Regions from separate parts of the Microbacterium sp. BWT-B31 genome, predicted to be linked through region 1. Evidence: predicted binding sites of a transcription regulator. Region 1 holds the regulator's gene; the other holds the start of a gene.
What was found. The regulator HspR, encoded in region 1, represses chaperone genes until heat shock. The targets are predictions, from matches to a motif close to AAGTTGAGTCNNNNNGACTCAACTT.
Positions count from the first base shown of each region.

Region 1 (15,724 bases):
TCACGTGGAGCGGGCCGAGTTGCCCGGCATCGGGGTGCGTCACGACATCCTCACCGACGAGGGTCGACGGCTCTCGGTGGTCAACATGCGCGACGGCGGGCGCGTGCTCGCGATCTCGGACGAGGACGACCCCGACCGCGCGGACGAGTCGATCGAGCTCACCGACGACGAGGCGACAGCGCTGTCGGAAGTGCTCGGAGGGTCGCTGATCCTCACGCAGGTCGCGGGGCTCCGCGACCACATCGCGGGGCTGTTCATGGAGCAGATCCCGGTGCGCGCGGACTCGCCGTTCGTCGGCCACCCGATGGGCGACACGCGCGCGCGCACGCTCACGCGATGCTCGATCGTGGCGATCGTGCGCGACGCCGGTGTCGTCCCCTCTCCCGAGCCGGCCGACCTCCTCGGGGCGGGCGACGCGCTCATCGTCGTGGGCACCCGCGAGGGACTCGACAAGCTCGTGCGCATCATCGGCGGAGAAGCCCCCGCACATGGATGAGGATGCCGTCGCGCTGATCGAACTCGGCATCCTGCTGTTCGGCATCGGTCTGCTCGGGCGGCTGTCCTCGCGCCTGGGCATCTCGCCGATTCCGCTCATCCTCATCGGGGGACTGGCCTTCGGCGAGGGAGGCATCTTCCCCTTCTCGGCGGGCGGCGAGTTCATCGAGATCGGCGCCGAGATCGGCGTCATCCTGCTGCTGGTCATGCTCGGTCTGGAGTACAACGCGAGCGAGCTCGTCGGCAACCTGCGCACGTCCAAGACGGCCGGATTCCTCGACATGGTGCTCAACGCGGTCCCGGGCGCCGCGATCGCGCTGCTGCTCGGTTGGGGGCCGATCAGCGCCGTCGTGATGGCGGGCATCACGTGGGCGTCGTCGTCGGGCGTCATCGCGAAGATGCTCCAGGACCTCGGGCGCCTGTCGAACCGCGAGACCCCGGTCGTGCTGGCCATCCTCGTGATCGAGGACCTCGCGATGGCGTTCTACCTGCCGATCATGGTGGCGCTGCTGCTGCACATGGATCTTGCGCGCGGCACCGCCGCGGTGCTCATCGCGCTGGTCGCGGTGCTCGTGATCCTGTTCGTGGCGCTGCGGCACGGGCGCCTGGTCTCGAAGCTCGTGTGGTCGAAAGAGGCCGAGGTGCTGCTGCTGTCGGCGCTCGGGCTGACGCTCCTGGTCGCCGGCATCGCCGCGCAGGCGAACGTGTCTGCGGCGGTGGGCGCATTCCTGGTGGGCATCGCGATCTCGGGTCCTGCGGCCGAGCACGCCGAGCGCGTGCTGACTCCGCTGCGCGACCTGTTCGCGTCGGTGTTCTTCCTCTTCTTCGGCCTGTCCACCGACCCCGCCGACCTCGTGCCGATGCTGATCCCGGCCGTCGTGCTCGGCGTGGTGACGACGGCGACCAAGATCCTCACCGGCTACCTGTCCGCGCGCAAGGCCGGCATCGGCGAGGCCGGCCGCTGGCGTGCGGGCTTTGCGCTCGTGCCGCGGGGCGAGTTCTCGATCGTTATCGCGGGGCTCGCGGTCTCGACCGGTCTCAACGGCTCGCTCGCCGCCCTGGCGACCGCGTACGTCTTCATCACGATCATCGTGGGGCCCTTCCTCGCCCGCATTCCCGACGCGAAGGGCTTCACCGCGTGGACGCGCCGCGTGCAGGCGGCGCGCAACGCCCGGGCGCGGGCCGCGGCGTCCTGAGCGAACGCCGCTGGCTGTGGTGCGCCGAGAGCACGCCGAACCGGCTCTGCGCACGCCCATCCCGAGAAGACCTCATGAGCCATGCCGGATCAAAACTTGAGCCAGCTCGTATCAAGTTCACTTGACAAGGTCGGATGCCGCGTCTACCCTTGAGTCATCGCGACTCAACCCGGGTCGCGAGCCGACTTTCATACCGATGAGGCCCGGGTGGCGGCATCCGCCCCGCCCACAAGAAGGAGAGAACACATGGCACGTGCTGTTGGAATCGACCTCGGGACGACGAACTCCGTCGTGAGCGTCCTCGAGGGCGGCGAGCCCAAGGTCATCGCGAACGCCGAGGGCTTCCGCACGACCCCCTCGGTCGTCGCGTTCACCAAGGACGGCGAGGTGCTGGTCGGCGAGACCGCCAAGCGCCAGGCCGTCACCAACGTCGACCGCACCCTGACCTCGGTCAAGCGCCACATGGGCACCGACTGGAAGACCCAGTCCATCGACGGCAAGGCCTACACGCCGCAAGAGATCTCGGCGCGCATCCTGCAGAAGCTCAAGCGCGACGCCGAGCAGTACCTGGGCGACACGGTGACCGATGCCGTCATCACGGTCCCCGCGTACTTCAACGACGCCGAGCGCCAGGCCACGAAAGAGGCCGGCGAGATCGCTGGCCTGAACGTCCTGCGCATCATCAACGAGCCGACCGCGGCCGCCCTCGCGTACGGCCTCGACAAGGGCAAGGAAGACGAGCTCATCCTCGTCTTCGACCTCGGCGGCGGCACGTTCGACGTGTCTCTGCTCGAGGTGGGCAAGGACGACGACTTCTCGACCATCCAGGTGCGAGCGACCGCCGGTGACAACCGCCTCGGCGGCGACGACTGGGACCAGCGCCTGGTCGACTACCTGATCAAGCAGTTCAAGGACACCACGGGCGTCGACGTGTCGGGCGACAAGATCGCGCTGCAGCGCCTCAAGGAGGCCGCCGAGCAGGCGAAGAAGGAGCTCTCGTCGTCGACCTCGACGTCGGTCAACCTGCCCTACCTGTCGCTGACGGACTCCGGCCCCGTGTCGCTCTCCGAGACGATCACGCGCGCGAAGTTCGAAGACCTCACCAAAGACCTCCTGGACCGCACGAAGAAGCCCTTCGAAGACGTGATCCGCGAGGCGGGCATCAAGGTGAGCGACATCGACCACGTCGTGCTCGTCGGCGGATCGACCCGCATGCCCGCGGTGTCGGAGCTCGTCAAGCGCGAGACCGGCGGCCAGGAGCCCAACAAGGGCGTCAACCCCGACGAGGTCGTCGCCGTGGGTGCGGCCCTCCAGGCCGGTGTCCTCAAGGGCGAGCGCAAGGACGTCCTGCTCATCGACGTGACCCCCCTGAGCCTCGGCATCGAGACCAAGGGCGGCATCATGACCAAGCTCATCGAGCGCAACACGGCCATCCCGACCAAGCGCTCCGAGACCTTCACCACCGCCGACGACAACCAGCCGTCGGTCGCGATCCAGGTCTTCCAGGGCGAGCGCGAGTTCACGCGCGACAACAAGCCGCTGGGCACGTTCGAGCTGACCGGCATCGCGCCGGCTCCGCGCGGCATCCCGCAGGTCGAGGTCACCTTCGACATCGACGCGAACGGCATCGTGCACGTCTCGGCGAAGGACAAGGGCACCGGCAAGGAGCAGTCGATGACGATCACGGGCGGCTCGTCGCTGCCCAAGGACGACATCGAGCGCATGGTGCGCGAGGCCGAGGAGCACGCCGCCGAAGACAAGAAGCGCCGCGAGTCCGCCGAGACCCGCAACCAGGCCGAGACCCTGTCGTACTCGATCGAGAAGCTCATCAAAGAGAACGACGACAAGCTTCCCGACGATGTCAAGAACGAGGTCCAGGGCGACGTCGACGCGCTCAAGACGGCGCTCGCGGGCGACGACGACGACGCGGTGAAGACCGCGTTCGACAAGCTCAACGCGAGCCAGGGCAAGCTGGGCGAGGCGATCTACGCGTCGTCGCAGGCGCAGCAGGCTCAGGATGCCCCGGCCGGCGCGTCCTCGGGCGAAGCGGGCTCGGGTGAGACCGGCTCCGACGAGGACGTCATCGACGCCGAGGTCGTCGATGACGAGGACGAGAAGAAGTAACCCATGGCGAAGAAGGACGCAGACCCTTCGGCCGGCCCGGCCGGCGAAGGCGACGACGAGGTCCGTCCGCAGGACGGGTCGGCGCAGCCCGCCGACCCGTCCACCCCGGATGCGGCCGATGACGGCGACGAGCTGACCGTCGACGACATCCTGGGCACGACGCAGAACGCGGATGCCGCGGCCGAGGACGCCGTGATCGCCGATCTCGAATCGCAGCTGCTGGGCGACCTCAAGCGCCTGCAGGCCGAGTACGCGAACTACCGGCGTCGCACCGAGGAGCAGCGAGAGGTCGAGATCGAGCGCGCGCAGGGCGCGGTCGCGAAGGGCCTGCTGCCGGTGCTCGACGACCTCGACCGCGCCGAGAAGCACGGCGACCTCGAAGAGGGCACGCCGTTCGCGGTCATCGCCGAGAAGCTGCGCGGCGTGGCCGAGCGCATGGGCCTGGTCGCGTACGGCGAAGCCGGCGAGACGTTCGACCCGCAGCGGCACGAGGCGATCTTCCAGGCGCCGACCCCCGGCGTGGCCGAGGCCACCGTGCTCGAGGTCGTCGAGGTGGGCTACCGCCTGGGCGTGATCGAACTGCGCCCGGCGAAGGTCGTCGTGGCGGTGCCGGCCGACTAGGCCGGGGGAGAGTATGGCCAGTCAGGACTGGTTCGACAAGGACTTCTACCAGACCCTCGGCGTGTCGAAGGACGTCAGCGACGCCGACCTGAAGAAGACCTACCGCAAGCTCGCCCGCAAGTACCACCCTGACAGCAATCAGGGCGATGCCGCGGCTGAGGCGAAGTTCAAAGAGATCAGCGAGGCGTACTCGGTGCTCTCGGACCCGGAGCAGCGCAAGGAGTACGACCAGATCCGCGCCATGGGCTCGGGCGCCCGCTTCACCGCGGGCGGCCAGGGCGCAGGCGGCTTCGAGGACGTGTTCTCGGCGTTCCAGCAGGGCCGCGGCGCGCGATACAACGGCACCGAGGACTTCGACGACATCTTCTCGATGTTCGGGCAGCAGCCCGGCGGATTCGGCTCCGGCCGGTTCGGTCAGCCCACGGGCGGCTTCCGCGGCTTCGGCGGGCCGACGCGGGGCGCCGACGTCACCGCGCGCACGACGATCGACTTCATCACCGCGACCAAGGGCGAGACGATCACCCTGCAGGGCGAGGACGGCCGGCCGTTCAAGGTGAAGATCCCCGCCGGCGTCGCCGACGGTCAGAAGATCCGGCTGCGCGGCCGTGGCCGGCCGTCACCCGACGGCGGCGAGCAGGGTGACATCGTCGTGGCGATCACCGTGCGCCCGCATCCGGTGTTCACGCGTGAAGGGCTCAACCTTCGCGTCATCGTGCCGGTGACCTTCACCGAGGCCGCGCTCGGCGCGACCATCGAGGTCCCGACACTCGGCGGCGACCCCGTCAAACTGCGGGTCGCGCCGGGAACCCCCTCGGGGCGTGTGCTGCGCGTGAAGGGCCGGGGCGTGGCGACCCAGAAGGGCACCGGCGACCTCCTCGCCGAGGTGCAGGTCGCCGTGCCGTCGCACCTCGACGACGCCGCGCGCGAAGCGCTCGAGCGGTTCCACGACCTGGAGCCGAAGGAGAACCCGCGCGCCGACCTGATGAGCAAGGCCCGGGGCTGACATGCACGAGAACAGGAGATCTCAGCGAACGCAGGACGATCTCGCGCCAGGCGTCCTGCAGACGCGAGATCTCCTGTCTTCACGCCGGGGCGGGGTGGTGAGCACCGATGACTGAGCCGCACGAGATCGACGAGGACGCGCCGATCTTCGCGATCGCGGCCGCGGCCGAGCTTTCCGGCATGCACCCGCAGACCCTGCGCCAGTACGACCGGCTGGGACTGGTCGTGCCCGCGCGCACGCAGGGCGGATCGCGGCGGTACTCGCTGCGCCATGTCAAGCAGCTGCGAGAGGTCGCGCGCATGTCGGCCGACGGCATCGGACTGCCGGCGATCACGCGCATCCTCGAACTCGAAGAGCGCGTGCGGACGCTGCATCGCCAGGTGAGCGAACTCGAGCAGCGCGTGCGCGCCGAGCTCGACAACCGTCCCGGCGCGCGCGTGTTCGCCGCGGGCACGACCGGCGCGGTCGTGCGCCTTCGCCACGGCACGCGCGTGCGGCGCGCGACCGAGGTGGTCGTGTGGCGGCCACGTACGCTCAGCGGGGAGCCCGAGACCGCCCCCGACGGATCCGACGCCGGCTGAGACGCCCCGCCGAGCGCATGCCGCGCCCGTGGCGTCCTCGGCGGCCGGTCGAGCCTGACAAGGACTGAGGCCGGCCCGCATCCGCCGCAGCTCGCGGTCGCTCCCTGCACCCGAAGCGTCTTCGCGGCGGGAGCCGTTCCTTCGCGGGCGGCTACCCGGCATGCCTGCTTGTCCGCCGATCGACAGCAGGTTTCTGGAATCGATTTCGACGTGACACGCGTCGTACACACCGCCGGGAAATCGCGGGATTGCGTGAGCTGCTGGACGCATGCTGAGCGGAATTTGACACCGAGACGGGTCGTGGGTAAGTTCTGTCTGAAATCGGTTTCAGATCCGTGGTCGGATCGTGAACCCCCCGACTGGCACACAAGAGATGTGTGACGAGGAGTATGACGATGATGTTGTTCAAGGGCAAAGCACAGCGTTCTCACCGGACGGCGCGTGGGCTTCAGTTCGTGGGTGTGACCGCGGTCGCCGCTCTCGCGCTGACGGCATGCGCCAACGGCACCGAGGCCGGTGAGACGCAAGAGGCGGCGGGTGCAGAACTCACGTTCTCGAACTGGCAGTTCCTCGAGGACGGCAAAGGCCCCATCCTCTGGGATGCCGTCAAGGACTACACCGGTCCGAATGGAGATGTCTCGCTGACCAAGGTCGAGATCCCGTTCGCCAACTACGCCGATAAGCTCAGCACGGAGCTCGGCGCCGGCGGCGGCCCTGACGTCATGGTGCTGCAGGACAGCCAGTTCGTGGCACTGGCCGACGCGGGAGTTCTCGAGCCGCTCGATGACATCGCCGAGGAACTGGGCGACTCGCTCAACAACACGAACGAGGCCGGCTACTTCCTCGACACGCAGTACGGCTTCAACTGGGAGCGCCCCACCTACAACACGGTCATCTACAACAAGGACCTCTTCGCCGAACTCGGTCTCGAAGTTCCCACGACCTTCGACGAGTTCCTCACCACCGCCAAGGCGATCACCGACGCCAAGGGCATCCCCGGCTGGGCCGGTCGGCACCAGACCGCCGAGCTCGACGGCTGGACGCTCGAGATGGCGAACTGGATCTACGGGTTCGGCGGTGAGCTCAGCGACGGCGAGAAGCTGACCATCGCGAACCCGAAGAACGTCGAGGCGGTCGAGGCGTTCCTCGAGACGTTCGCCTCGGGCGTGGCACCCATCGGCGACGACGCATCGACGTTCCGCGCGAAGTTCGGGCAGGGGCAGGTCGGCATGCTGTTCGAGAACTCGGGTGTGGCCACGACGCTCACGAGCAACCCGGACAACATCATCACCGGTCAGAACCTGGGTGCGGCGCCGCTTCCGATGGAGTTCGCCGGCTCCAACTCGCAGCTGATCATCGCGGTGAACGCGGCCAGCGACAACAAGGAGGCGGCGAAGGACTTCGTGCGCTGGGTTCTCGGTGAGGAAGGCCAGACCGCCGTGCGCGCCGGTCTGGGCGCCTCGGCGATGGCGACCGACGTCGAGCCCGACGCCGAGTTCCTCGCGGCCAATCCGTGGGCCACGCAGTTCCTCGAAGCGGCCAAGACGTCGCGGTCGACGCTGGTCGAGGGCTTCGAGACTGACAGCAAGGTGATCTGGCGCGAGGTGCTGACGGCGATCGAAGGCCTCCGGGTCAACGGCGGCGACGTGGCAAAGACGCTCGCCGACGTGCAGACCGCGCTCGAGTCGGAACTCGGCTGACATCGCGTGGGCCGGGCGCTGCCCGGCCCACGCGCCCCGTCGAAAGGACCATGATGGCCACGAACACCATCGACAGGTTCGCGGATCAGGTGCGTGAGACGCCGCCTCCTCGCGAGCCCCGCGCCCCCGGTCGCTTCTCGCGCTTCCTGGAGCGCAACGGAGCGTACTTCTTCCTCTTCCCCGCGATCGCCTACCTGGCCGTCTTCACGGTCTTCCCCCTCATCCGCGGCGTGCTGCTGTCGTTCACCGCGACGAAGCTGGTCAACCCCTCGGGTGGACGTCCGGTGGGGCTTGAGAACTACGAGTACCTGCTCAGCAGCGACAGGTTCTGGGCTTCCGTGGTCACCACGCTGCTGTACACGTTGTTCAGCGTCGTCTTCTCGGTGGGCATCGGGACCGGCGGGGCCATCCTCCTCAACAAGGCGTTCCGCGGGCGCGCCATCGTCCGAGCCATCGCCACCATCCCGTGGGCGGTGCCCACCGTCGCTGCGGCCCTGATCTTCGTGTGGATCTACAACAACGAGCAGGGCATCCTCAACCGCACCACCATGGCGCTCGGTCTCGGGCAGCACGGCTGGCTGATCGATCCGAGGTACGGCCTGTTCTCGGTCGTGCTCGCGACGGTCTGGAAGCTGACGCCGCTCGTCATGCTCGTGATGCTGAGCGCGCTGCAGAGCGTGCCGCAGGAACTGCGCGAGGCGAGCTGGGTAGACGGCGCGACCCGCCTGCAGTCGTTCCGAGCCGTCACGCTGCCGCACATCATGCCGACCATCCGCGTCATCACGCTTCTCATGACGATCTGGTCGATCCGCCGCTTCGAGATCATCTTCCTCATCACCGGCGGCGGACCGCTCGACGCGACCAACACCCTCGTCGTGAACGTGTACCGCACCGCCTTCCAGGACCAGAACCTCGGTCGCGCCGCAGCGATCGGAGCTCTCGGCCTGGTGCTGTCCCTGCTGGTCACGGTGGTCTACTTCATCGTCGAGCAGATCCAGGAACGTCAGGAGAACCAGCGATGACGACCGAACGCATCTCGACTCAGCGTCCACGTGCTCGCGGCTTCGCCGGGCGCCTGAACAGCCTCGGCAAAGCGATCCTGATCACGCTGCTGGTCGTCTTCGCTGGATTCCCCGTCTACTGGATGCTGGCAACCTCCCTGGGCACCGAGGAGTCTCTGTACCGCAGCCCGCAGCCGCTGCTTCCCGAACTGCGCAACATCGGGCAGTGGGGCGACGTCCTCACCGAGGTGCCGATCCTGCGCTGGCTCGGCAACTCGTTGGTGATCGCCGCGGGAACGACGATCCTGAGCCTGGTGCTTGCGATCATGGCCGCCTACGCGCTGAGCCGCTACCGCTTCCACGGACGCGGCGTGGCCGGCTTCATCTTCTTCAGCACGCAGATGCTCCCTGAAGCGCTCATCATCGTGCCGCTCTACGCGGTCTTCGCTGGTGCCGGCCTTCTCAACAGCCACTGGGGACTCGTGCTCGCCGACACGGCATTCGTCATGCCCGTGAGCATGTTCATCATCAAGAGCGGCATCGACAAGATCCCCTACGAGATCGAAGAGTCAGCGCGAATAGACGGGGCGTCGCGCCTGCGGATCCTGTTCACGATCGTGCTGCCGCTGGTGAAGCCGAGCATCGCCGCCGCCGCGGTCATCGCGTTCTTCGACGCCTGGAACGAGTTCATGTTCGCGAACACGTTCATCTCGGACTCGGCGATCTGGCCCGCCTCTGTCGGACTGGCGTCCTTCCTGGGCCAGTTCTACACGCCGATGAACGTCGTCATGCTCTGCGCCCTGCTGTTCGCACTGCCCGCGGTCGTCTTCTTCCTGTGGGCGCAGCGTGGAATCGTCTCGGGTCTGACCGCCGGCTCTGTCAAGGGCTGATCACACAACAGAAGGAGATCCTCATGTCCGAGGCATTCGACCCGCTCTTCTCGGTCGCGGGCCATGTCGCCATCGTCACCGGCGGGTTCGGTCAGATCGGCACCGAGTTCGTGAAGGCGCTGCACGCTCGCGGCGCACGCGTCGCGGTGACCTCCCGCAGCGCGGTGCCCGACGCCGCGCAGCGTGTGGGGATCCAGGACGGCGCGGACCGCCTGCTCGCCGTGACGATGGACATCACCGACCAGACGAGCGTCGAACGCGGACTCGACCTCGTGGTCGAGACCTGGGGCGTGCCGACGATCCTCGTGAACAACGCCGGCATCGACACCCAGCCCAGCGCCCCGCCGGAGGTCTCCGGCCCGTTCGAGCTCTTTCCCGCAGATGTCTTTCGCGAGGTCGTCGAGACGAACCTCGTGGGGACCTTCCTGGTCACCCAGGCCGTCGGCCGGCGCATGCGCGATGCGGGTTCGGAGGGATCGATCATCAACATCGGATCGATCTACGGCATGGTCTCGCCCGTTCAGGACATCTACGCGTACAAGGCCGAGGACACCGGCGTCCCGTTCATCAAGCCGGTCGCGTACTCGGCGGCGAAGTCCGGTCTGTACAACCTCACCCGCTACTGCGCGACCTACTGGGGCCGTGCGGGAATCCGCGTGAACACCCTCACCCCGTCCGGCGTGCGGCGTGACACGCAGGACGCGAAGTTCCAGGCGAACTACACCGCACGCATCCCGATCGGCCGCATGGCCGAGGCCGATGAGTACAACGGAGCGCTGGTCTTTCTCGCGTCGGACGCGTCGCGATACATGACGGGCGCGAACCTCGTCGTGGACGGCGGGTGGACCGCATGGTGAGCGACGTCATCGGTGATCGCCTGATCGCCGCCGAGCCGACCCCGATGCGGGCCGATGAGAGCCTCGACCTTGCGGCGCTCGAATCCCTCGTCGAGGCCGACATCGCCCGTGGCGTCGAGGGGGTCTACATCGGCGGCTCCACCGGTGAGGGCGTGCTGATGTCGGCTCAGGAACGGGCGCAACTGGCTGCGGCCGCCTCCAGCGCGGCGGCCGGGCGCATCCCCGTGTACGTGCATGTGGGCGCGATGTCGACCCGAGAGTCGATCGAGATCGCGGATGCCGCAGCCCAAGCCGGTGCTGCGGCGATCTCGATGATCCCCCCGCTGTACTACAAGTACTCCACAGATGACGTGGTCGCCCACTTCCGTGCGGTGATCGACGCCGTCGACCTGCCCTTCGTCCTGTACAACATCCCTCAGTTCACGGGACGTGACGTCGCCGACGGAGGATTCGAGAGCATTCTCGAACTGCCGCAGGTCGTCGGCATCAAGCACACCTCGCAGAATCTGTTCGGCGCCGAGCGCCTCATGCACCGCCATCCCCGCCTCGCGCTCATCAACGGATTCGACGAGCTGTATCTCGCTGTCCGTGCGCTGGGCGCCCGCGCCGCGATCGGCACCACAGTGGGCCTGCAGATCGACCTCTTCCGGTCCCTGCGGGCACGCGCCGACCGCGGCGACCTGCTCGGGGCCCGAGTCGTGCAGACGCGCATCAACGACACGGTGGAGGCGATGGTCGCCGTGGGCGTCTTCGCCGCCGCGAAGTACCTGGGCGGCAAGTACGCCGGTGAACTCGGCGTCTGCCGGCGACCGCTGCCGGGTCTGGACGCCGAAGGTCGCCGGCGCTTGGATGCGGCGTGGGACCGCCTGGTCGAGAATGTCGAGACGACCGCCTCGGAGGATGCTTCGAGTGCGGTGTGACCGGCGGTTCGTGCGCGTGCATGCCGCGCGCGCAGACAGGTGCCGGCGCTCGAACTCGGCAGCTCGGAAGGAGATCTGATGGCGACGATCTATGAGGTCGCGAAGCTTGCGGGGGTCTCTCCTGCGACGGTGTCGCGGGTCTTCAACGGCACCGCGGTGTCGCACGAGAAGGCGACCGCGGTCCGCGACGCCGCGCGCGAACTGCGGTTCACGCCGAACCGGGCCGCCCGCACGCTGCGCAAGCAGAGCACAGAGGTGATCGCCCTGATCATCCCCGACATCGAGAACCCCTATTTCACGGAGGTCGCCCGCGGCGTCGAGGACGAGGCGCAGGTCGCTGGGTACTCGGTCGTGCTGTGCAATTCCGACGCGGACCCCGACAAAGAGGACGCGTACCTGCGCATCGCTGTGGCGGGAAGCATGGCCGGAGTCATCATCGCGTCGGCGTCCGACCACGCCGCCCTCGACGACGTGCTCGCCGACGGCCGGCCGGTCGTGGCCGTGGACCGGCATACCGGTTACGACATCGACGGCGTGATGATGGACAACCGCTCCGCCGCGCGCATGGCGACCGAGGCGCTGCTCGCGGCGGGATATCGCCGGATCGCGTGCATCACCGGCCCCGACAACGTCGAGACCGCCGTCGAACGAGCTGAGGGCTGGCGGCAGGCGATGGCCTCCGGCGCCTGCGAAGTCGACACCGTCGACCTGCTGCGGTTCTCCACGTTCCGCGTCGACGGCGGTCGCGAGGCGATGAGCGCCGTCCTCGACGCGCCGGGGCCACGTCCTGACGCCGTGGTCGCGACGAACAACCTGCTGGGCGTAGGGGTGCTGCAGGTGCTCACCGAACGTGGGCTCACTCCGCCCGACCTCGGTGTCGCCGTCGTCGGCTCGCTGCCTTTCACGACGTTGACCCCCGATGTCGTGACCGTCGTGCGTCTTCCCGCTCGCCATATGGGGGTCACCGCCGCGCGAATGCTGTTGGAGCGGATCGCAGGCGATGAGGATCCGGCTCGCACGGTCGTGCTGCGAGGCGAGCTGCAGGCCGCTCGCCTCGGACGCGAGAGCGAGGTGCAGGTGTGATCCGCTGCGCGCTGGGAGTCGACATCGGCACCTCCAGCAGCAAGGGTGTGCTCGTGACCGAAGACGGCCGGGTCGCCGCGTCGGCCGCGATCGAGCATCAGGTCGCTCGCCCGCGCCCCGGCTGGGTGGAGATGGACGCCGACCTCTGGTGGGCAGAGTTCGCCGAACTCACCGCTCGCCTGCTCGCGCAGATTCCGGACGCCGAGGTGACCGCTGTCGGGGTGAGCGGCATGGGGCCTTGTGTGCTGCTCGCCGACGAAGACGATCGACCTGTTCGCGCGGCGATCCTGTACGGCGTGGATGCGCGCGCGACAGAGCAGATCGCGCATCTGACCCGGCACCTCGGCGCCGCGCAGATCGTCTCATCGGGCGGGTCGTCCTTGACGACGCAGGCGGCCGGGCCGAAGATCCAATGGGTCCGTGACGAGGAGCCTGACGCCTACGCGCGCGCGGTCCGTCTCTTCATGCCCGCCTCCTGGCTGGTCCGCCGCCTCACCGGCGCCTACGTTCTCGATCACCACAGTGCGAGCCAGTGCACGCCGCTCTATGACATCGAGCAACACGAGTGGCGAGAGGACTGGTGGACCCGTATCGCAGGCGGACTGGAGCGCCCGCGCCTGGTCTGGCCCCACGAGGTCGTGGGCACGGTGACCGCCGAGGCCGCCACGCGCACAGGCCTGACCGCGGGCACCCCCGTGATCGCCGGGACGATCGACGCCTGGACCGAAGCGATCAGCGCAGGTGCGGCGCGCCCGGGCGATCTGATGCTCATGTACGGCACGACCATGTTCCTCGTCGCGACCGGCACCGATGCGTTGCGTACCCCATCGATGTGGACGACGGTCGGCGCATTCCCCGGCACGATGTGCCTTGCCGGCGGCCTGGCGACTTCCGGTGCGCTCACCGACTGGTGGCGCGGGATCGCCGGCGTCGGCTACGAGACGCTCCTGGGCGAAGCGGCGCAGTCGCCCGTGGGCGCCGATGGCCTGCTCACCCTTCCCTACTTCGCCGGGGAGCGCACACCGATCCTTGACCCTGACGCGCGCGGCATCGTCGCCGGGCTCACGCTCGCCCACACGCGCGGGGACCTCTACCGATCCGCGCTGGAGGCCACAGCCTTCGGCGTGCGGCACAACGTCGAGACCATGCGGGCCGCGGGTGCGGACATCCGCCGTGTCGTCGCTGTGGGGGGAGGGACACGGGGAGAGCTATGGCTGCAGATCGTCTCCGACGTCACCGGCCTCACCCAGGAGGTGCCGCAAGTCACTGTGGGCGCGAGCTACGGCGCGGCCTTTCTCGCGGCATCCGCCACGGCCGACGATGCTCCCGACATCTCTGTCTGGAATCCGCGCGCGCACACGATTCACCCGAACCCCGTTGCGACCGAGGAGTATGACTCGCTCTTCGCGCAGTATCTCTCGTTGTACGCGACCACCAAGAGCATCCAGCACGATCTGGCTCGACGCCAGCGTGCCCGAACGCGCGATTGACGCGACCGACTTCATCCTGAACCCCACCACTGGAGAGCAAATGAGCACCTACATCCTCCCTGCCGTGCGCGAGCGCAGGACGACGCCCCCGAAGACCGCGTACCTCATCGCGTCGGGCGATCTGCGCGAGTCCGCGAACACGGCCGGCTGGCCCACCCAGGTCGAGCTCGAGGCCGGTGTGACACGCGTGCTCGGTGAGCTCGGATGGTCGGTGATCCGCGCGAACGACGTCGACCCCGCGACCGGTCACGGATTCATCTCGAGCCAGCGCATGGGTCTCGAGGTCTTCAAGACGATCCCTCAGGATGCCCCGCTCATCGTCGCCGAGGCGGTGTGGCAATACTCGCACCATGTGCTGGCGGGACTGCGAACGCACGAAGGGCCCATCCTCACGGTTGCGAACTTCGCCGGCGACTGGCCCGGCCTGGTGGGCCTTCTCGGCCTGAACGCCGGACTGACCAAGATGGGCAAGGAGTACGCGACGACCTGGTCGGTCGACTTCACCGACGACTGGTTCAGGGACGGCATCCGCGAGTGGACCGAGACCGGACGCATCGTGCACGATGCGTCGCACGTGCGTGCTCTGCCTGAGCTGACCGACTCCCCCGAGGTGGCGCTGGGTCGCCTGCTCGGCGACCAGCTTCTGGCCGACAAGGCAATCATCGGCGTGTTCGACGAGGGCTGCATGGGCATGTACAACGCGATCTTCGACGACGAGCTGCTCAACCCGACAGGCATCTACAAGGAGCGGCTCTCGCAGTCGGCGCTGTACGCCGAGATGCTGACAGTGACCGATGCCGAGGCCGACGCCGCTCGCGATTGGCTGACCGACCGCGGCATGACGTTCCGTCTCGGCACCGACGACAAGAGCGAGCTGACCGAGACGCAGGTGCGCTGGCAGCTGAAGATGTACATCGCCGCGCTGCGCATCGCCGACGACTTCGGGCTCGACGCCGTCGGCATCCAGTACCAGCAGGGGCTGAAGGATCTGGTGCCGGCGTCCGACCTGGCCGAAGGCGTGCTCAACTCGACCGAGCGCCCGCCCGTCTACTCGCGCGACCACGGACGCGAACTGTTCGCGGGCCGCGCGTTCCCGCACTTCAACGAGGCCGACGAGGGCGTCGCGGTCGACGCGCTCGTGACCGACCGCGTGTGGACGGCCATGGGCCTCGTGCCGGACAACACCCTCCACGATGTGCGCTGGGGCGAGGACTACGAGGGGCAATTCGTCTGGGTGTACGAGATCTCGGGTTCGGTGCCGGGTTCGCACCTCGGCGGCTGGGACAGGGCCGAGGGCTGGCGTCAAGATCCTGTGTTCTTCCCCGCGGGCGGCGCGACCATCAACGGTGTGTCGAAGCCGGGCGAGGTGGTCCTGTCCCGGGTGTTCATCGCCGACGGCATTCTGCAGGCCGACCTGTTCCGGGGGACGGTGATCGAACTGCCGGATGCCGAGACCCAGCGCCGCAAGAACGCGACCAACCCGGAATGGCCGATCGCTCATGTCGTGCTGCACGACGTGAGTCGTGACCAGTTCATGGCGCGGCACAAGGCGAATCACGCACAGTTGGTCTACGCCCCCGACGCCGAGACCGCCGACAAGGCACTCGTGGCGAAGGCGGCGATGCTGGACCGCATGGGCATCAGGGTCAATCTCGTAGGCCGTGTCGACGGCATCTGAACCGTTCGCTCCTGACCGGTTCGGCCGCTGAGCGGCTCAGCGGTCGACCCGATCCGTGTGCAGGGCTGCCCCGCCTCAGCCCGGT
Region 1 covers NZ_JBFECU010000007.1:166,783-182,506, forward strand. Annotated here, with positions in the region: gene AB1K54_RS09645 (cation:proton antiporter regulatory subunit) at 1-496, shown strand, start outside; gene AB1K54_RS09650 (cation:proton antiporter) at 489-1,691, shown strand; gene dnaK (molecular chaperone DnaK) at 1,938-3,815, shown strand; gene AB1K54_RS09660 (nucleotide exchange factor GrpE) at 3,819-4,436, shown strand; gene AB1K54_RS09665 (DnaJ C-terminal domain-containing protein) at 4,450-5,439, shown strand; gene AB1K54_RS09670 (heat shock protein transcriptional repressor HspR) at 5,547-6,020, shown strand; gene AB1K54_RS09675 (ABC transporter substrate-binding protein) at 6,476-7,720, shown strand; gene AB1K54_RS09680 (carbohydrate ABC transporter permease) at 7,774-8,742, shown strand; gene AB1K54_RS09685 (carbohydrate ABC transporter permease) at 8,739-9,611, shown strand; gene AB1K54_RS09690 (SDR family oxidoreductase) at 9,635-10,468, shown strand; gene AB1K54_RS09695 (dihydrodipicolinate synthase family protein) at 10,465-11,388, shown strand; gene AB1K54_RS09700 (LacI family DNA-binding transcriptional regulator) at 11,467-12,471, shown strand; gene AB1K54_RS09705 (FGGY-family carbohydrate kinase) at 12,468-13,961, shown strand; gene AB1K54_RS09710 (fucose isomerase) at 14,002-15,639, shown strand; gene AB1K54_RS09715 (DUF1622 domain-containing protein) at 15,715-15,724, opposite strand, start outside.

Region 2 (15,724 bases), on a different contig from region 1:
TCCTCAACCAGAACCGCGGCCAGTCCGTGGTCGAGGTCGCGGGCGTGCCGATCATCGTGCCCGTCGTGCTCGTCATCCTGTGGATCGGCACCTTCGTGCTCGACCGCACGAAGTTCGGCCGCTACATCTACGCGATCGGCGGCAACGCCGAGGCCGCACGTCGTTCGGGCGTGAAGGTCCGCTGGATCAAGTGGTGGGCGTTCGTGATCTGCTCGAGCCTTGCCGTCTTCTCGGCGCTGCTCAGCGTGGCGCGCGTCGGCTCGGTCGATGCGACCGTCGGGCGTGACATCGTGCTGTCGGGTGTGGCCGCGGCCGTCGTCGGCGGCGTCAGCCTGTTCGGCGGCAAGGGCCGGCTCATGCACGCGGCCATCGGCGCCCTCGTGATCGCCACGATCACCAACGGCCTCGGTCTGCTGAACCTGCCCGCCGGAATCAACCTGCTCGTGACCGGCGGCGTGCTGATCCTCGCCGCGACGGTCGACGCGCTGTCGCGACTGCGGTCGGGCGGCACAAGGGCGTAGCGAAGGGGAATCGCGCGGAGGCGCCGGGTGTGGAATGCCACGCTCGGCGCCTCGTCCTATCCCGCCGCGGGGCCAGTGGCGCTCAGGTGAGCACCGTCTCCACCCAGGCGGGCACCACCTCGGTCGCGAGCCCCGCGCGGACGACGTCGAACGGGACGGCGCCCGAGGTCGGCTCGAGGTTGAGCTCGACCGTCCGGGCGCCGAAGGCAGAGGCGAGCGCGACGTACCCGGCGGCCGGATAGACGTTGCCCGAGGTTCCGATCGACACGAACACCTCGCATCCGGTGACCGCGCGTTCGATGCGGTCGAGCTCATACGGCAGCTCGCCGAACCAGACCACATCGGGTCGCAGCATCCGCTCCCCGCATGCGGGGCAGGCCGGGGCGTCGACGAGATCCGCGAGCCATCGCGGCCGCGCCCCGCACGAGGTGCACAGCGCGCGGTTCAGTTCGCCGTGCATGTGCACGAGGTTGCGCGTGCCGGCACGCTCGTGCAGATCGTCGACGTTCTGCGTCACGACGAGCACATCGTCGCCGAGCACCTGTTCGAGGCGGGCGAGCGCATGGTGGGCCGCGTTCGGAACGACGGATGCCGTCGCCCGCCGCCGCGCGTCGTAGAAGCGCTGCACCGTGTCGGGGTCGCGCACGAAGGCTTCGGGGGTCGCGACATCCTCGACGCGGCGCCCCTCCCACAGCCCGCCCGCGTCGCGGAACGTCGCAACCCCGCTCTCGGCGGAGATCCCCGCTCCGGTGAGCACGACGATGCGCATGCCCTCCATTCTCCCGCCCGCAGCGCCCTCGGCGCGCTCGTGGGATTCGTGGCGTTCGAGGGTTGCCCAGATCAGGACACGCGGCCCGACACAGGATGATCCGTCGCGAAGCATCCTGCTTCCGGCCACATCCCCTGCTCTCGGCACGCGCCCCCGCACGGATGCCACCGCCGACGACCCCTCCGCGCCAGCAGGCCCCCACCCAGATCAGGACATGCGGCCCCGCACAGGACGATCCGCGGCGAAACGTCCTGCATTCGCGACATCCTCCTGATTTCGACGCGCACAGCACGGAGCACCGCGCACAGCACGGAGGGTCGCGCGCACCGACGGGCGAAGGGCACGAAGCGGCGAAGCCGCCGGCGACGGATGCCGCAGCTCAGCGCAGCAGCGCGCGCAGCGTCTGGATCATGTCGGCGTCGGCGGGAGACTTGTCGGGTCGGTAACCCTTGACCCGCGCAAAGCGCAGGGCGACGCCGCCGGGGTAGCGCGTCGAGCGCTGCACGCCGTCGATCGCGATCTCGACGACGGTCTCGGGCCGCACGTGCACGGCATACGCCGAGCGGTGGGTCTGGATCGTCGGAAAGAAGTCGGTCTGCCACCGCAGCAGTTCGTCGGTGAGGCCCTTGAACGTCTTGCCGACCATCACGAAGCCGCCCGGCTCGCCGAACTCGCCGGCCGCGTCGAGCGCGCCCAGGTGCAGGTTCGACAACTGCCCCGTGCGGCGACCCGACCCCCATTCGACGGCGAGCACGACGAGGTCGTAGGTGAGCACGGGCTTGACCTTGATCCAGCTCTTGCCCCGCCGGCCCGCGGCGTAGGGCGAGTCGATCCCTTTGACCACGACGCCTTCGTGCCCGGCGGCGAGCGCCTCGCGCGACAGTCGCTCGGCGGCGCCGGCGTCGGCCGTCACGATGCCGGGCACGCGCCACGGCCCCGCGACGGCCTCGAGCACGGCCTGCCGCGCGCAGAGCGGCTCGTCGATGAGGTCGCGCCCGTCGGCGTGCAGCACGTCGAAGAACCACGGCCGCAGCACGAACTGCGGTGCCGTCTCGGACCCGAAGCGCGCCATCGTGTCTTGGAACAGCCGCGGACCGCCGTCTTCGTCGAGCGACAGCGTCTCGCCGTCGAGAATGAGCCGCTCAGCCGGAAGCCCCCGCACGATCTCGACGATCTCGGGCACGCGAGCTGTGATGTCGGCGAGGTTGCGCGTATAGACGCGCACGCTGTCGCCGTCGCGATGCACCTGGATGCGGGCGCCGTCGAGCTTGTATTCGACGGATGATCTCGAGACACCTGCCTCGCGAGCACTCGATCCGGCGGCCTCGCCCGCGGTCGCGATCGCCGCGGCCACGGTCGCCGCGGTCGACGCCAGCATCGGCAGCACGGGCCGCCCGACCTCCAGCCCGACGGCGTCGAGCGCACCGGCGGGTTCGGCCAGGGCGATGCGGGCGGTGGCGCCGAGGTCGCCGGCGAGCATCGCGGCGCGGCGGACGGCGGCGGCACCCTGCCCCGACGCCTGCGCGATGGCATCGAGCAGCACGCCCTCGAGCGCTCCGGTGCGCAGTTCGCCGAGGATGACGCGTGCCACGAAGTCCCACTCGCGGGTGGTCGCGCGCGAGGCGAGCGCCTCGAGCGCTCCGCGGCGGGCGGCGACCGAGCCGGCACCGCCCGCGGCCGCGAGTTCGTCGAGCGCCGCGTCGACATCGAGCACCGTCAGCGACGGCACGTCGGCGTGGCGGGTGTCGAGCGCCGACAGGCTGCGCCAGCCCACACCGATGCGCCCCTGCCGCGGGCTCGCGGTCAAAAACCCGACCGCCGGCACGATCTCATCCGGCGCGAGCCGCGACAGCAGCCCCGCGAGGGCCTCGGTCTTGGCGAGGCGCGAACGCGTGCCCGCGACCACGTCGACGGTGCCGACCACCTCCGAGAGCAGCATCCTCGGATTCTCGCACCGACCTCCGACATGCGGGGCGGTGCGAGCGCAGGCGCGGTCACCGTCGACGGATGCCGCGCCACACGTTCCGCAGGGCAGGCTCGAGCGACGGCCATGCGAAGTCGTACCCGGCGCCGGTCAGCACGCCCGGCAGCACCCAGCGGCTCTTGAGCACGAGTTCGGGCTCGGTGCGCAGCGCCCACATCGCGGGTTCGAGCATGACCCGCCACGCGGGGAGCCCGACCGGCATGCCCACGACACGGCGAAGCGTGGCCATGAGCGTGCGGTTGTCGCTCGGCGCGGGCGCTGCGAGGTTGACGGGCCCCTCGATGCCGGGATGGTCGCGCACGAATCGCACGGCGCCGACGACGTCGTCCAGGTGGATCCAGCTGAACCGCTGGCCGCCCTTCGAGCGGTGCCACGGCGCACGCCCGTCGCCGGTCGGCCTGGGGCCGATGCCGCGGTAGCGCCGATGCGAAAACCACCACCCGTCGTACTGCGGGCCGCCGAGCCCGAGTCGGGCGAGCCGGAACAGCATGCCCGTCGCGGGGCCGTCGCCGAGCACGATCGCCATGCGCAGCGCCACGCGTCGCGTCTGCGGCAGCTCACCGGCGAAGAACTCGTCCTCCCACGCGCGGGCGACATCAACCGAGAAGCCGGTGCCGAACTCACCGCCCGTCTCGGTCTGCGGCCGGTCGAGGGCGTAGCGGTAGATCGTCGCCGTGCTCGCGTTCAGCCACAAGGACGGCGGGGACGAGGCATCCGCCACCGCCTCGCGCAGCGCGCGTGTCGTGGCCAGGCGAGATCGCAGGATCTCGTCGCGGTTCGCGTCGGTGTAGCGGCAGTCGACGCTCTTGCCGGCGAGGTTCACGAGCAGATCGGCGCCGTCGACGGCCCGGCGCACCGCGTCGGGGGCGTCCCATCGGGCGTCGGTGCCGTCGCGGCCGATGAGCCGCAGCTCGTAGCCGTCGTCGGCGAGGGCGCGCCGCAAGGCAGTGCCCACGAAGCCGGATGCCCCGGCCAGCGCCGCCACCGGCATCAGCGCTCCCCGCCTCGGAGCACCGGCTCGGCGAGCGGTGCCGCAGCACGGCTCATGCGGCGTTCACCAGGCGCATGTCCTCGGCGAGCGCCGACTGGCAGAAGCAGTCCCCCCAGAACCACACCTCGGCAGCCCCCGCCGCCTCGACGGCCGCGGAACGACTCGGGCCGATTCGGGGAGGGGCTGACGATGTCGCCGACGCAGGTCACCCTCCCACCCTGCCCCAAGGTGTCCGACATCGCGCGCGCATGACGCAGGAGATCCGGCCGAGACACGCCGTCGAGCGAGACTTGAGGCGGCGTGCCGCGGCGATCTTCCTGCGTTGTGCGCGCCGTTGTGCGCGCCGGTGTGCGCCGGTGTGCGGGCCGGTGTGGGCCGGTGCGGCCTGGAACCCTGTCAGCCCAACCGCGCCGCGGCCGCCTCGACGAAGCCGGCGTAGTCGTCGCCTGCGACGATCGCCCGCAGCACGACCTCGTCGACGGCGGCACGATACCGACGGATGCCTGGGCCGAACCCTTCCGGTCGCAGCACGGTGTCGCCGGGGCGGATGCCCAGGCGCGCGAAGTTCGCCGCATAGGAGGGGTAGCCGCCGTACCTGTCTGCCTCCGCCTCCAGGGCGGAAACGGCGGCGGGGTCGACGGCCGTGCGCACGTACAGTGCGACGTGGGCGTCGGGTGAGAGCTCGTGGGCGGTCGCGGACTGGGCGGCCGCGGCATCCGGCGTCAGCCAGCTCAGAAGCGGGCCATCGGCGTCTGTCGCCGCCAACGCGCGCATCTTCGGGCCCAGTGCGCCCACCAGCACGCGCACCCGCGTCTGGTCGCGCAGCACCCCGACGGCCTCGCGCACGCGCGCGAGCGCACCCACGCCGCCCGAGCCCGAGCCGATGCCGAGCACCGTGCGCTCCTGCGGCAGCGCGCGCACCGCGTCGACGAGCGAGCGCGCCGGCCGCCGATCGACCGGCACGACGCCCGTCGCCAGCACCAGCGTGTCGGTCACAGCGGCCGCGGCCGCCAGCGCGGCGAGCGAGTCGCCGCCAGGGGCGTCGTTCACCCAGAGGGCGTGGAAGCCGGCGGATTCGACGACGGCGGCGATGTGGGCGATGGCGGCCGGGCCGAGGGCCCCGGCGACGCCGATCGAGACGAGGGCTTCAGGCATGCATCGAGCATGCCCGGTGCACGGCGAGGGCCGCCACCCGACACGGTGACGGCCCTCGAGAAGGTCGGTCAGGCGGCGTGCGTCAGCACGGCCTTCGACATCACGGTGAGGTCGCCTGCCGAGGCATCCACCGTCACCGCTCCCCCATCGACGAGCGCACCCGTGACGAACAGGTCGGCGATGCGGTCGTCGACCTCGCGCTGGATCAGCCGGCGCAGCGGCCGGGCGCCGTACTCGGGCTCGTAGCCGTGCTCGGCGAGCCACTCGGTCGCGGCATCCGTCACCTCGATGGTCACCTCGCGACGCGCCAGACGCGCCGCCGTGGCGCCCAGCATGAGCCGCACGATCTCGCGCAGCTGCTCGCGGTCGAGCTTGCGGAACAGCACGATCTCGTCGATGCGGTTGAGAAACTCCGGACGCATCGCCTCGCGCAGCTTGCCGAAGACGCGGTCGCGGAGGTCCTTCTCGCTGCCGAACCCGGTCGACCCGCCGCCGTCGGCGATGAAGCCGATCGCTCCGGCGCGCGAGGCCAGGAACTCGCTGCCGAGGTTCGAGGTCATGACGACCACGGTGTTGCGGAAGTCGACCGTGCGACCCTGCCCATCGGTGAGTCGTCCGTCGTCGAGCACCTGCAGCAGCAGGTTGAAGACGTCGGGGTGGGCCTTCTCGATCTCGTCGAACAGCACGATCGAGTACGGGTTGCGCCGCACGCGCTCGGTGAGCTGGCCGGCCTCGTCGTAGCCGACGTATCCCGGAGGGGCGCCCACCAGGCGCGACACGGTGTGACGCTCGCCGAACTCGCTCATGTCGAAGCGGATGACGGCGGTGTCGTCGTCGAAGAGGCTCGCCGCGAGGGCCTTCGCCAGTTCGGTCTTGCCCACGCCCGTGGGGCCGAGGAACAGGAACGACCCGACCGGCCGGCGCGCGTCGCCCATGCCGGTGCGGTTGCGTCGCACGGCCTTCGCGACGGCGGCCACCGCGTCGTCCTGCCCGATCACGCGATCGTGCAGCTCGGATTCGAGGGTGGCGAGCCGCTCGCGCTCAGTCTCGGTGAGGCGGTTGACCGGGATGCCGGTGGCGCGGCTGATCACGGCAGCGATCTCGGGCTCGCCGACCACCGCGTCGCCACGGGTCGCCGCGCCGGCGGCGGTGGCCTCGTCGAGCCCTGCCTGCACGGCCGCGATCTCGTCGCGGATGCGGGATGCCTCCTCGTAGTGCTCGGCTGAGACGGCGGCGTTCTTGTCGGCCTCGAGGGTCGCCAGGCGCTCGATGAGCGCCGACACGTCGACCGTGACACCGAGCTTCAGCCGCAGACGCGCGCCGGCCTGGTCGATCAGGTCGATCGCCTTGTCGGGCAGCACGCGCTCGGTGAGGTATCGGTCGCTGAGCTCGACGGCGGCGCGCAGGGCCGCGTCGGTGTAGGTCACCGCGTGGTGGTCGGCGTAGGCAGGCGCGAGTCCGCGCAGGATCAGCACGGCGTCTTCGATCGACGGCTCGCCCACCTTGACCGGCTGGAACCGGCGCTCGAGGGCCGGGTCCTTCTCGATCGTGCGGTATTCCTTGAGCGTCGTGGCGCCCACCAGGTGCAGGTCTCCGCGCGCGAGGCGGGGCTTGAGGATGTTGCCCGCGTCCATCGCACCGTCGCCGCCGGCACCGGCGCCCACGACCGTGTGCACCTCGTCGACGAACACGATCAGCTCGCCCTTGAGCGATGCGATCTCGTCCATCGTCTTGGTGAGGCGCTCCTCGAAGTCGCCGCGGTAGCGCGTGCCCGCGAGCATCGCGGCAAGGTCCAGCGCGACGACGCGCTTGCCGCGCAGCTGCTCGGGCACGGCATCGGCCACGATCGCCGCGGCCAGGCCCTCGACGATCGCGGTCTTGCCGACGCCCGCCTCGCCGATGAGCACGGGGTTGTTCTTGGTGCGGCGGCTGAGGATCTCGATGGTCTGCTCGATCTCATCGCCGCGGCCGATGACCGGGTCGAGCTGGCCCGCCTTCGCGAGGGCCGTGAGGTCGGTGCCGAACTTCTCGAGCATGGGGGTGTCGGATGCCGCGTCCGCGGTGTCGTCGACGGGTGCGGCGCTGGGCGCCACAGTCTCGCGCACGCCCTGCGTGAGCGCCTCGGCGGTGACTCCCGCCTCGGCGAGCACGCGACCGGCGGGGGTGTCCTGGGCGAGCACGAGCGCGAAGAAGAGGTGCTCGGGGTCGATGTAGGTCGAGCCGGACGACCGGGCGACCTGGAAGGCGTGAAACAGCGCCCGCTGCACGGAGGCGGTGACGACGGCCCCGTCGACGTCGGCGGCGGGACCGGTCGCGGGCAGCCCCTCGTCGGCGCTGCGCGCGATCGCGCCCGGATCGGCGCCGATCCGGGCGACGGCTTCGCGCACGGGGGCTTCTCCCACGATCACGCGCAGCACGTGCAGGGCGTCGAGCTCCTGCTGGCCGCGGCCCAGTGCGAACTGGCCGGCGCGGCGCAGCAGCTCCTGCGTGCGCGCGCTCAGGAAGCGGCTGAGGTCGATCGAGCGCTGCGCGCGCGCCCGCTCGCCGGCGAGGTACCGCGCCAGGAACTCGTCGAACGAGCCGCCGGTGGGAGTCGTGTCTTCAGGCATCGATGGCCTCCTGCTGAACTTGAGTCAAGGTCTGTCAAGTCTATGAACTTGAGCGACCACGTATCAACTTAAACGGCGAGAGACCGAGGGTATTCCCAGGCACGACGACGGATGTCGCAGCCCCGGCGTAGCTTCGGCGGTGCGACGCGGATCCGGCCCGCCGCACAAGCGATCAGGAGGCAGAGCGATGGACTGGAAGATCGAGCTCATCTACGTCCCGGTGACCGATGTCGATCGGGCCAAGGACTTCTACGTGAAGATCGGCTTTCACGCCGACCACGACCACACGCCGTTCGACGGCCTGCGGTTCGTGCAGCTGACTCCCCCGGGTTCGGCGTGCTCGATCGCCTTCGGCACCGGTCTCGGCGTCGACCTCGAGCCGGGCAGGCAGAACACGATCCAGGTCGTCGTGCCCGACGCCGACGAGGCGCTCGCGCATCTGCGCGGCCTGGGCGTCGAGGCAGACGGCGTCGACGAGCAGGCGTGGGGCCGGTTTGTGAGCTTTCCCGACCCCGACGGCAACCGCTGGACGCTGCAGCAGCTGCCGCCGCGCGACTGAGCGGCAGTTCGTGCTCGCCGCCCGGAAAGGCGAAGGGCCCCCGAGACCGGCTCGTCGTGGGGCCCTTGCGAAGCAGCGGAGCCGCGCCGTTCAGGCCGCGGACCACCCGCCGTCGCTTGCCAGGACGACGCCGTTGACGTTCACGCCGTCGTCCGAGAGCAGAAAGGTGATGGATGCCGCGAGAGCCTCGGCCTCGGCGGCGTCCGGCAGGATCGCCATCGCCTGACGCACGCGCTGGGCGCCGAGCGGCGAGGCGAAGGTCGCCTCGATGTTGGTGATGGTGGCACCGGGAGCGACGGCGTTCACGCGGATGCCGCTCGGGCCGTACATGAACGCGGTCGACTTGGTGATGCCGACCACGGCGTGCTTCGACGCGGTGTAGGCCACCCCCGCGGCCGAGCCGCGCAGCGCCGCCTCGGAGGCCGTGTTGACGATCGAGCCCGCCCCGCGCGCGAGCATCGCGGGGATGACGGCGCGCGAGAGCTTCATCGTGCCTTCGACGTTGACCGAGAACACGCGGTTCCAGACGGCGTCGGTGACCTCGCCGAGCGGGGTCATGTCGTCCATGATGCCCGCGACGTTCGCGAGCGCGTCGATGCGGCCCCCCGCGGCGGCGACGATCTCGGCGATCTTGGCGTCGTCGGTGATGTCGGCGACCATCGTGACGATGTCGGCCTGCGGGTGCTCGGCGGCGAACTCGTCCAGCCGCGCGGCCGACACGTCGACGGCGATGACCCGGCCACCCTCGCGGGCGACGCGGGAGGCCGTCGCGCGACCGATGCCCGAGCCGGCGCCGGTGACGATCACGGTCTTGCCGGTGAACCGGCCCCGGTCGATGCGCTCGACCCACTCGACTGCGGCAACGGCGGGCGCGTCGCCTTCGCCGTCTGCCTCGCCTGCGCCGTCTGCGTCGTCGGCGGCGGGAGCCGCGGGCGCATCGGCCGGAACATCGCCTGCGGCGGCGCGCGCGACGAGCTCGTCGAGCAGCTCCTGCGAGAACTGGCCCTTGCTGAGCTTGACCAGGCGTTTGATGGCCAAGCGGCCGACGGGCTTGAGCACATCGGCGCTCTGGCCGGACTTGGCCAGCAGCTCACGCAGGATGGGGCCACCGGCGGGGTGTGCGAGCCAGGTTTTGATGGAGTCGTCGCCGGTGAGAAGGGGCGTGCTCATGTGTGGGTGTACTCCTTGCTTTCTCATTCTTTTGGAACGTCGAGAAGTCTCTACCGGACATCTTTGTCCGGTTACTACGATAGCACTCATGGCACCGGACGAGATGGTCGAGCCGCCTTCGAAGAAGCCGAATCGCGGGCGCAGCGCAGGACCTGAGAACCGTCGGGCGCTGATCGCGGCCGCCCGCGACGTGTTCGCCGCCGACGGTCTGCACGCCCCGCTCAGCTCGATCGCCAAGCGCGCCGGCGTCGGGCAGGGCAGCCTCTACCGGCACTTTCCCGACCGGCTGTCGCTGGCGATCGCCGTGTTCGACGAGAACCTGGAACAGGTCGCGGCCATCGCGGCGGACGAGGCCACCTCGCTGGACGACCTGTTCGGCATCATCGCCGAACAGGCAGTCGTCTCCACTCCCCTCATCGATCTGATCTGGCAGAGCCAGGGCGACCAGCGCGTCGCCCACGTCGGCGCGACCCTCGCCGACGCCGCGGGCACGGTGCTGGCACGCGATCGCCGCCGCGGCGTCGTCGGCGCACACGTCGACCTCGACGATGTGCTCCTGGCTGTGACGATGCTCGCCGACGCCGTCTCGCGCACCGGCAGCGACGCGCGCACCGCGACGGCGCGGCGCGTCCGCGCGATCCTGCACGCGGCGTTCTCGCCCCGCACCGACAGCGCTCAGCCCTGACGCGACCGTGCGCGACGCCACGGCACGAGTGGCCGCGGCGCACTACCGTGGCCTGGTGACGTTCTCTCTCGACGCGCTGCGCCGGTGGCCCGACCTCGAGGGGCCGGGCCTGCTCGCCTCGGACGCCGCCGACCGCCTGCTGCTCGATGAGTCGGCCGAGGCGCGGGCGGGGCTCTCGCACGGTGACATCGCCGTGATCGGCGACGCGTACGGCGCCCTCACGCTGACCGCGGCGCACGAGACGGCGGCGATCTGCACACCCGCTCCACACAGCGCCGACGCTCGGCGTGGCGCCTCTGGGGGCGCAGGCCCCGCCGCGGCCGCTCGCATCCGGGTGCACCAAGATGCGCTCACCGGCGAGCGGGCGCTGCGTGCCAACGCCGAACGCCTCGGCCTCGACGCCTTCGTTTCGCTGCCGCTCACACCAGAGTCCGTCGCCGGCGCTCGCCTCGTGCTGCTGCGGCTCCCGCGGTCGCTCGACGCCCTGCGCGACATCGCGGGGCTGATCGCCGCGCACGCGGCACCCGAGGTGGTCGTCTTCGCGGGCGGGCGCATCAAGCACATGACCGTCGCGATGAACGACGTGCTGCGCGAGCGCTTCACCACCGTCGACGTCACGCACGCGCGCCAGAAGTCGCGGGTGCTCGTCGCGCGCGGACCGCACGACGGCGCCGATCCGGTGCCCGCGCGGACGACCGTGGACGGCATCGTCGTGTGCGCCTTCGGCGGCGCGTTCGCGGGCGCGGCGATCGACATCGGCACGCGCTTCCTGCTCGCGCACCTGCCGCACGAGATCCCCGAGACGGATGCCGCGATCGACCTCGCGTGCGGAACCGGTGTCGTCGCGGCGGCGCTCGCGCTGCGGCATCCGTCACTGCGCGTCTACGCGACCGACCAGTCGGCCGCAGCTGTCGCGTCCGCCCGCGCGACCGCAGACGCGAACGGGGTCGCAGATCGCGTGGAGGTCGCGCGCGACGACCTGCTCGCGGCCCGCCCCGACGCGAGCGCGTCGTTCATCGCGCTCAACCCGCCGTTCCACGTCGGCGCCGCCGTAGACGACCGCATCGCGCCGCGCCTGTTCGCCGACGCGGCGCGCGTGCTGCGGCCCGGCGGAGAGCTGTGGACGGTGTGGAACTCGCCCCTCGCCTACCGGCCCGCCCTGGAACGCATCGTCGGTCCCACGCGCCAGGTCGCGCGCAACGCCAAGTTCACCGTGACGGTGTCGGTCAGAGGCCACTGAGCCTCGACGGCGACCGCGCGCGTCAGACCCCTGCGACGCGGACCCCGGCGGTCTCACCGGGTTCCTCGAAGCGATCGAGGCGACCTGGCCGGAACCGCCCCGATGCCGATCCGCTCGACACGGCGTTGTGCCGCCATGCCATGATTCTGTCATGGAGACAAACGTCGATCCACTTCGCTACCAGTTGGCGATCGAGTACGTACGTGGCCTGATCCGAGATGGACTCCCGCGGGGCACCCGTCTGCCGACGGAACGCGACCTCGCCGGACGGCTGGCGATCAGCCGCGTCAGCGTGCGGCGCGCCCTCGATGAGCTCGAGGAATCGGGAGAGATCCGCCGCGTGCAGGGGTCGGGAACCTTTGTGGACGGTCCGGCGATCGAGAAGGGGCGCGGCATCGAGTCCTTCACGGCGGAGATGACCGCGATGGGGAGCGTCGCTGGTGCGATCGTGCATTCCGTCGAGGTCAAGTCGGCATCGGCGGATGTCAGCTGGCAGCTCGGCATTTCACCGAGCGAGCCGGTGATCGAGATCCGCCGCGTACGGACGGCCGATGGCATACCGATGAGCTTCGAGATCGATTCCCTTCCGCATAGCCGCGTGCCAGGGCTGGAGAGTTGCGATCTCAGCGGCTCCTTGTACCGCCTGCTCTCAAGCCGGTACTCGGTCGAACTCGCTCGCGTTCAGCAGACTTTTCGCGCAACAACCCTCGATCCTTCGGACGCCGAACTGCTTTCGGTCGCACCGTACAGCGCTGCGCTGTCGGTCCATCACGTCGCATACGAGACCACGGGCAGCCCCATCTACGTGTCCGAGTCGTTGTACAGAGGGGATCGCTACAGCCTCACCATCGACGTGCCGAGTGTGGAAGCGTAGTTCCATGATTGGTCGCTAAAGGGTATGCTCAAAGCGTGCCGAATCCTCACCAAATGTCTTGCGGGGCGCTGGTGGTCTCCTGCCAGGCGCCGCGCGGCAGCGCGATCGATGTTCCTCTGACGATCGCTGCGATAGCCGAGGAGACCGTAGCCGGCGGGGCCGAGGGTCTTCGCATAGAAGGCGTGGATGACATCGCCGCGGTGCGCCGGGCACTCCCACACACGCCGATCATCGGTCTGCTCAAGCAGCTTCGGCACGGCCCGCGGCCGCTGATCACCATCGATCAGCGCGCGTGCGATGACACCGCCCTGGCCGGTGCCGACATGATCGCGCTGGATGCCTCGATCGAGGCGCACCCGCATCCCGATGATGTTCGCCGACTGATCGATCACGTCCACCGTGTCCTCGAATTGCCCGTCATGGCGGACGTGTCCACCCTTGAAGAAGCCCAACGTGCGCGCGACAGCGGCGCGGACTGGGTGGGCACGACGCTGTCCGGCTATACGCCCTACACCCGAGCCGACGACTCCCACGCCCCGGATCTCGCGCTGCTGCGAGACATGATCGCCCTCGGCATCCCGGCCGTGCTCGAAGGTCATGTCAGCACCCCCGCGGACGTTGCCGAAGCACGACTGCTCGGCGCACGCGTGATCGTCGTCGGCACCGCGGTGACGAACCCTCGGGCCATCACCGCCGCCCTCAACGCGCAGTGGCGCGGCGCCCGGCTCGGCGCGCCGCTGGATGCCGCTCCGTGACGACTCGTCTGGCTGACCGGCGACGCACCGCCAGCATCGACGTCGGGCAGACCGGGGTGCGCCTGAGAGCATCGGACGGACGCACCTCGTCGATGCCGGCCCCAAGCCACTGCGCGAACATCGACGCGATGCGCGGCCTGCTCGCAGAGCTTCGCGGCCACTGGGTGCGTGAGTGGGGCGACTGGATCCCACCGGATTGCGTGGGTGCGGGACTCACCGGAGAGTTCCCGACCGAGCAGCGACTGCTGATCGGCGAGGCGATCAGTGCCCTGCTGCACTGCGAGACAGTCGTGATGGCGCATGACTCCGTCGCCGCATACCTCGGCGCCCTCGGATCGGGCCCCGGCACGGTCACGATGTGCGGCACGGGGTCGGTGACGCTGTGCTGGAGCGGAACGGACCGCCCGCGACGTTTCGATGGCTTGGGAGAACTGGGCGACTGGGGTGGTGGGCGTTCGATCTCACGGGCGGGACTGCGCGCCGCGGTTCGCGCCCTGGATGGCGTCGGACCCGATACTGCGCTCACTTCGGCGTTCTCCTCCCGCTGGGACTCGCCGGCACACCTCGCTGACGGGTTGCTGGCTCGGAACGAGGACGCGATGCGATCGGCCGATGATTTCACTCGCGACGTGGTCGTGTGCGCAGCGGCGGGCGATCGCATCGCGGCATCCATCATCGAGCAGGCCGCGATCACGGCGGCCCAGACGACGGTCGCGGCGGTGACGTACTGCAATGGCCGACGGGTCGCCTCTCTCGGCGGACTCTTCACCGCCTCCGAACTCTTCCACTCCGCCTGGCACGATGCCGTCACGCGCGCGGTTCCCGACGCGGTGATCGTCGCACCGCTCGGGAACGCGCTGGATGGCGCGCAGCGGATGCTGTCGCTGACGCGGCAAGAGTGCGAATCGTGGGACGTCACCCGGTACGAGCGCACATCCCGCGAGCGCGCTGAGCAGACATCATCGTGAGACGGTGCCGATAGGCCGCATGGTCACGGCCACGGGATCTCGGCCGACGGATGGAAGGACCACCCGTCCCGCTCCCAGGATGCTCGATGTCTGCCGACCCGGCCGGCGAAATCGGTCCACGAGTGAGACTGCGCGCTGGCCCAGGCGACCTCGGCAAGCGCCGGAAGACGAGGAAGCAGCATCTCGTCGATCTCGGACCGGGTGCTGACGGTCTCGGTCCACAGGGCGGCTTCGACACCGAGGATCGCCTCCTCGCCGACCCCCGCGAGCACGTCGGCGGGGTTCCACTCATATGCCTGTCGCACCCCGACCGGACCTGCCCAGTCGAGGCCACGCGGATACTCCTGGTCGTACTTCATGTCGAAGTAGGCACGGTTCCCCGGCGAGAGAATCAGGCGTGCCCCATCGGTCAATGAAGACACGAAATCGTCGGAGTCGACGCGGCTGTCCCAGTAATGCACGACCACGTCGGCGGGAAGGCCTGCGCGCGCGGCCTCTTGCCAGCCAACCGGCGTCTTGCCGACCGCAGCGATAGCGGTATAGGCGCATTGCACGAGTTGCCCGTAATCGTCTGCGCAGAGACGATCTACCTCATCGCCGCCGAAGTGAATGTACGGCCCCGGCGTGATCAGGGCCATCTCGGTGAAGACGTCCGTGATGAACGCCTGCACGTGAGCGTTGTCGGGTGCGAGGGTGCTGAAGCCGCCCTTCACGCCGGTGTAGGGCGCGGCGGCACGGCCGTGGGAGTTCAGCACCGGATAGGCAGTGAGGGCAGCATTCGTATGGCCCGGAACATCGATCTCGGGCACGACGGTGATGAACAGTCGCGCGGCGTACTCCACGATCTCGGCGTAGTCGGCCTTCGTGTAGCATCCGCCGACGCCACCTCCGACTTGCGTCGCCGAACCGATCACCTGCAGGTCTGGCCACGAATCGATCGCGATCCGCCAGCCCTGGTCGTCAGACAGATGCAGGTGCAGCACATTGAGCTTGTACCTCGCCGCCATGTCGATGACGTGCTTCACGACGTCCACATCGAAGAAGTGCCGCGATACGTCGAGCATGATCCCTCGCCATGAGAAGCGCGGAATGTCGCTGATGGTGACCGCCGGCAGGCTGGCACGCCCCGTGCTTTGATCGAGCAGCTGCACAATCGTCTGCGTCGCCATGCCGAGCCCGGCAGGCCGGTGCGCTGTGACGCGGATGCCTGTCGGTTCGATGGTCAGCTCGTACCCCTCGACACCGAGGTCGGACCTGTCGGCGAGTCGGTACTCGATCGAGGGCCCGGCAGCGCTTGTCTCCCCGAACCGAATCCCCGTGCTCCGCTCGATCAGAGACGCCAACGTCTCGGCTGCCTGCGCCGCGCGGCCCTCGGCCCGCACCGTGCAATCGCCGGTCAGCTCGAAAGCCCCCGAACCGCGGGTGAGGGATGTCGGGGTCGGGA
Region 2 covers NZ_JBFECU010000002.1:88,777-104,500, reverse strand. Annotated here, with positions in the region: gene AB1K54_RS03150 (sugar ABC transporter permease) at 1-521, shown strand, start outside; gene AB1K54_RS03145 (NAD-dependent deacylase) at 604-1,290, opposite strand; gene AB1K54_RS03140 (ATP-dependent DNA ligase) at 1,670-3,229, opposite strand; gene AB1K54_RS03135 (epimerase) at 3,285-4,265, opposite strand; gene AB1K54_RS03130 (LLM class flavin-dependent oxidoreductase) at 4,662-5,420, opposite strand; gene AB1K54_RS03125 (ATP-dependent Clp protease ATP-binding subunit) at 5,489-8,029, opposite strand; gene AB1K54_RS03120 (VOC family protein) at 8,217-8,588, shown strand; gene AB1K54_RS03115 (SDR family NAD(P)-dependent oxidoreductase) at 8,679-9,758, opposite strand; gene AB1K54_RS03110 (TetR/AcrR family transcriptional regulator) at 9,847-10,443, shown strand; gene AB1K54_RS03105 (class I SAM-dependent methyltransferase) at 10,499-11,683, shown strand; gene AB1K54_RS03100 (GntR family transcriptional regulator) at 11,835-12,557, shown strand; gene AB1K54_RS03095 (N-acetylmannosamine-6-phosphate 2-epimerase) at 12,593-13,312, shown strand; gene AB1K54_RS03090 (N-acetylglucosamine kinase) at 13,309-14,280, shown strand; gene AB1K54_RS03085 (beta-N-acetylhexosaminidase) at 14,304-15,724, opposite strand, start outside.
Region 2: AB1K54_RS03125 (ATP-dependent Clp protease ATP-binding subunit) is a predicted target of HspR. The motif match lies at 8,046-8,070, and genes of this name have one in related genera.